One region of the Rhodoferax potami genome, then DNA from elsewhere that is predicted to be linked to it. Evidence: riboswitches for the same ligand, from Rfam matches in the RefSeq annotation. Region 1 holds a riboswitch; the other holds the start of a gene.
The links. Region 1 has a riboswitch for S-adenosylhomocysteine ahead of RAE19_RS08630 (homocysteine S-methyltransferase family protein). Riboswitches for the same ligand answer to the same signal wherever they lie in the genome.
Positions count from the first base shown of each region.

Region 2: it holds a riboswitch for S-adenosylhomocysteine, as region 1 does, so the genes downstream of both, ahcY (adenosylhomocysteinase) here and RAE19_RS08630 (homocysteine S-methyltransferase family protein) in region 1, are expected to answer to the same signal.

Region 1 covers NZ_JAVBIK010000001.1:1,805,090-1,807,481, reverse strand. The annotation lists gene recQ (DNA helicase RecQ) at 1-905, opposite strand, end outside; S-adenosyl-L-homocysteine riboswitch at 1,084-1,164, shown strand; gene RAE19_RS08630 (homocysteine S-methyltransferase family protein) at 1,189-2,265, shown strand; gene RAE19_RS08625 (hypothetical protein) at 2,332-2,392, shown strand, end outside.
Region 2 covers NZ_JAVBIK010000001.1:1,277,144-1,279,535, forward strand. The annotation lists gene ahcY (adenosylhomocysteinase) at 1-1,117, opposite strand, end outside; S-adenosyl-L-homocysteine riboswitch at 1,200-1,308, opposite strand; gene RAE19_RS06135 (substrate-binding domain-containing protein) at 1,378-2,391, opposite strand.

The sequences.
Region 1 (2,392 bases):
AACCGGTCCTGGTTCAGCTGGCGTACCTTGGTGTCCAGCCCGGCGTGGTAGGGCAGTGCCTTGATGCCCGCGTCCACTAGTGTCTGCGCCATGTCTTCCACTTTTTTGCGGCTTTGGCAGTAGACGATGCCGGCCTCTCCCTCGTGCTCACGCTCGATGAAGCGCAGCAACTGAGTGGTGGAGTCCTTCTTCTCGACAATCGTGTAGCGGATGTTGGGCCGGTCGAAGCTGCTGACGAATGCGCGTGCCTCTTCGAGTTGCAAGCGCTCCAGGATGTCGGCGCGGGTCAAGTCGTCAGCCGTAGCCGTCAGAGCGATGCGCGGAACCCCTGGGTAGCGCTCGTGCAGCACCGTGAGGTTGCGATAGTCGGGCCGGAAGTCGTGACCCCACTGGCTCACACAGTGGGCTTCGTCAATCGCAAACAGGCTCAGCTTGCCGCGCTCAAAGAGCGAATCCAACAAGGCCAAGAAGCGTGCGTTGCTGACACGCTCCGGGGCCGCGTACAGCAAGGTGATTTCGCCGCGCAGCAGTTGTTGCTCGATTTGGTAGGCCTCGTCGCTGCTGAGAGTGGAGTTCAGAAAGGCGGCGCTCACCCCGGCTTCATGCAGGGCGCCCACCTGGTCGTGCATCAGCGCGATCAGGGGGGAAATGACCAGCGTGGCGCCCAAGCCTGCTTGCTGGCGGGCGATGGCTGGCACCTGGTAGCACAAGCTTTTGCCGCCACCGGTAGGCATGAGCACCAGCGCGTCACCCCCCGCGATCACATGTTCCACGATGGATTCCTGAGGCCCGCGGAAGGCCGCGTAACCAAAAACATCGCGAAGAATGGACAGGTGAGGCACTAAATTGCTATCAAAATAAGAGCTATTTGCGCAGGTAATACCTGGGCTGTCGCTCGAAAACATACAAAATCCGGCGGTGTGGCGTGATGGTGGCACTCCGAGGCACTGCGGTCCCTATTGTCGGGCATGGTCGCGGCCCTGCCGGCAGCGCTGCGGCACAGCATGGACCCGAAACTGCATGGCGATGCGCACTTGAGGGTATGGGGCCAGAGAGGGGCTGCAGTTGTCGTTTAAAATCCGTGAACCCAAGGGGCGCTGCAGCCGGGGTCCGCCGCACGGCGGAACCGGTCAGGCTTGGGGACTCCAACTGCGCTCACTTGTTTCAATCCACACAGTGAGCCGCACCATGAAGCCCATTACCTATACCCGCGCGCAATCGCTCCCCGGCATTCTGGCTAGCCGCATCGCCATTCTGGATGGCGCCATGGGCACCATGATTCAGCGCTTCAAGCTGGGCGAAGCCCAATACCGCGGCGAAGGCTACGCCGGCCCGGGCAGTCAGGGCGACCGGTTCAAAGATTTCCCCAAAGACGTCAAAGGCAACAACGAGTTGCTGAGCCTGACACGCCCGGACGTGATCACCGACATCCACGAGGCCTATCTGGCGGCTGGCGCGGACATGATCGAAACCAACACCTTCGGCGCCACCACTGTGGCCCAGGCGGATTACGACATGGCCGACCTGGCCATCGAGATGAACTTGGTTTCCGCCCAACTGGCCCGTGCCGCCTGCGACAAGTACAGCACGCCCGACAAACCCCGCTTTGTGTGCGGCGCCCTCGGCCCTACACCCAAAACCGCCAGCATCAGCCCTGATGTGAACGACCCCGGTGCCCGCAACGTAACGTTTGAAGAGTTGCGAGCCGCCTACTACGACCAGACCAAGGCGCTGGTCGAAGGCGGTGCGGACGTGATTCTGGTGGAGACCATTTTTGACACGCTGAACGCCAAAGCTGCGCTGTTTGCGGTGGATGAGTACTTTGAGGCCAGCGGCGAGCGCCTGCCCATTCTGATCAGCGGCACGGTGACCGACGCGTCTGGCCGCATCCTGAGCGGCCAGACGGTCACCGCCTTCTGGCACAGCGTGCGCCATGCCCAGCCGCTCGCCATCGGCCTGAACTGCGCACTCGGTGCAGCACTCATGCGCCCCTACATCCAGGAGCTGAACAAGGTGGCGACCGACACTTTTATCAGCTGCTACCCCAACGCCGGTCTGCCCAATCCCATGAGCGATACCGGCTTTGACGAAACCCCCGATGTCACCAGCCGCTTGGTGCGCGAGTTTGCGGCCGAAGGCCTGGTCAACATCGTCGGCGGTTGCTGCGGCACCACCCCGGACCACATCGGCGCCATCGCACAAGCGGTGTCGCCCTTGGCGACCCGTAGCGTGCAGCGAGGGTATTTTTATAAAGAGGTGGCATGAGATCCGGTTGGGCCGGCTCTTGCGAACGATTTTCGAGTGGGTCTATTCTTTAAAAGGGAGTTTGTTATGAAGAAAGTTTTGGTTGCTGCAGCGATTGCGTGTGTAGCAAACGGGGTTGCAGCCCAAT
Region 2 (2,392 bases), 530 kb from region 1:
TGTCAAAGTGACCGATGTTGCAGACGATGGCCTGATCCTTCATCGCATCCATGTGAGCGTACGTGATCACGTTCTTGTTGCCGGTGGTGGTCACGAAAATGTCGGCCTTGTCGGCAGCGTATTCCATGGTCACGACCTTGTAGCCTTCCATGGCGGCTTGCAGGGCATTGATCGGGTCGATTTCTGTCACCCACACTTGGGCGGACAAAGCACGCAGCGCCTGGGCAGAGCCCTTGCCCACGTCACCGTAGCCAGCGACCACAGCCACCTTGCCGGCGATCATTACGTCAGTCGCGCGTTTGATGCCGTCGACCAGGGATTCGCGGCAACCGTACAGGTTGTCGAACTTGCTCTTGGTCACCGAATCGTTCACGTTGATGGCCCGCAGGGCCAGAGTGCCCTTGGCGGACATTTCTTCCAGACGCATCACACCGGTGGTGGTTTCTTCGGTCACGCCGATGATGTTCTTCAGGCGGCGGCTGTACCAGGTGGGGTCCACCTTCAGCTTGGCCTTGATGGCGTTGAACAGACAGACTTCTTCTTCGCTACCGGGCTTGGCCAAAACCTTGATGTCTTTCTCGGCGCGGGCGCCCAGGTGCATCAACAAGGTGGCATCGCCGCCGTCGTCCAGAATCATGTTGGGGCCTTCAGCCGCAGTGCCCTTCTTGCCACCGAATTCAAAAATGCGGTGGGTGAAGTCCCAGTACTCGTCCAAAGTCTCGCCCTTGTGCGCGAACACGGGGGTGCCCTTGGCCACCAACGCTGCGGCTGCGTGGTCTTGGGTAGAGAAGATGTTGCACGAGGCCCAACGCACATCTGCGCCCAAGGCTTGCAGGGTTTCGACCAGCACGCCGGTTTGGATGGTCATGTGCAGGGATCCGGTGATACGCGCGCCCTTCAGAGGCTGGGCCTTGGCGAACTCTTCACGGATGGCCATCAGGCCGGGCATTTCGGTCTCGGCGATGGTCAGCTCTTTGCGGCCCCAATCGGCCAGGCTCAGGTCGGCGATCTTGAAGTCTTCTGCCTTCACGGGGGCAGCGACGGCTTTGGCGGGTTTAACCGTCTTTACCGCTTTGGGGGTCTTGGCGTTCTTAACCAGTTTCAATACAGCGCTCATGGTGTGCTCCAAACGTTGATTTGCATAGCCACTGGCGCACTCGGGAAGGGGATTTGACAAGCAACTCACCGCACGCGTTTCCAGTGGGTGAGCGCCGTTGTGAAGGCACGGTGCTGATTGCACCGTGTGTTCCGAGCCTCACTCGCGGTACCTACATGGGTACATGGCGGGCTGCAACGCTCCTCGGAATGTGCGCATTTTAACCATGCGCCGATGCCGCACCGCGCCGCTGGGGCAATGCCCCGACAAGTCAAGTGCACTCAATCGGCCGGGCCGCTACTGCTCCCCACTTGCAAAGCGGGTTGGCGGAGCAGCTGGTAAGGGCCGCTTTCGGGGTCGCGCAGCACTTGCATCACCATCTCGGCCAAAGCGATGCCGGTAGTTTGCGGTGTGGGCTGCGTCACGGTAGTCACGTTCAGCCCGGTCAGCAAGGTGTCTTGTGGAATGTCGCCATGCACCACCACCGAGATGTCTTGCCCGACGCGCAGCCCCGCATCCATCAGCCCCCGGATCAGGCCGACGCCGCCCAGGTTGTTGTCCACCAGCACGGCCGTGGGCCGGGGCGACAAGGCCAAGACCTGCGCTACCGCATTCAACCCGCTACGCCGGTCGTTCACACCCCCGATGCAATAGCCGGGCGGGCACTCCACACCGGCTGCCTGCAGGGTGCTGACATAGCCCCGGTGCCGCTGAAAAGCAAAGTTCAGCTCCAGCGGCGCATGCACATACGCAATGCGGGTGTGGCCCAAGGCCAGCAAATGCTCCACGGCCAGTTTGCTGCCCAGGTCATTGTCGAAGTCCAGCCACGAGTAGTGCGCGCACTCTGCGGTGCGGCCGTAGCCGACAAAGGGGTAGTTGTTCTCCAGCAAAAAGTCTACGCGCGGGTCGTGCACACGGGTGTTGGGAACAATGACCGCATCCACCCGCCCGCCTTTGAACAAGCGCTCGTAAATTTCCAGCTCGGTTTCGTTTTTGGCCACCGCCAGCAACAAGTCCTGGTGCTCGCGCTCCAGGCGCTCGCCCAAGCCGTCGGCCATGTCCAGAAACTGCGGATTACCCAGGTTTTCGACCGCTGCGGAATACACAATGCCAATCGCATCGGTGTTACCGCGTACCAGCCGGCGCGCACCCGCGTCGGGGCGGTAGCCCATGGCGTCTGCCATCTCTTTCACACGGGTGCGGGTGAGTGCATTGACGTCGGTGTACCCGTTCAAGGCCCTGCTAACCGTAGAGGTGGACAGCCCTAGTGCCTGGGCCAACTGCTTGATGCTCACG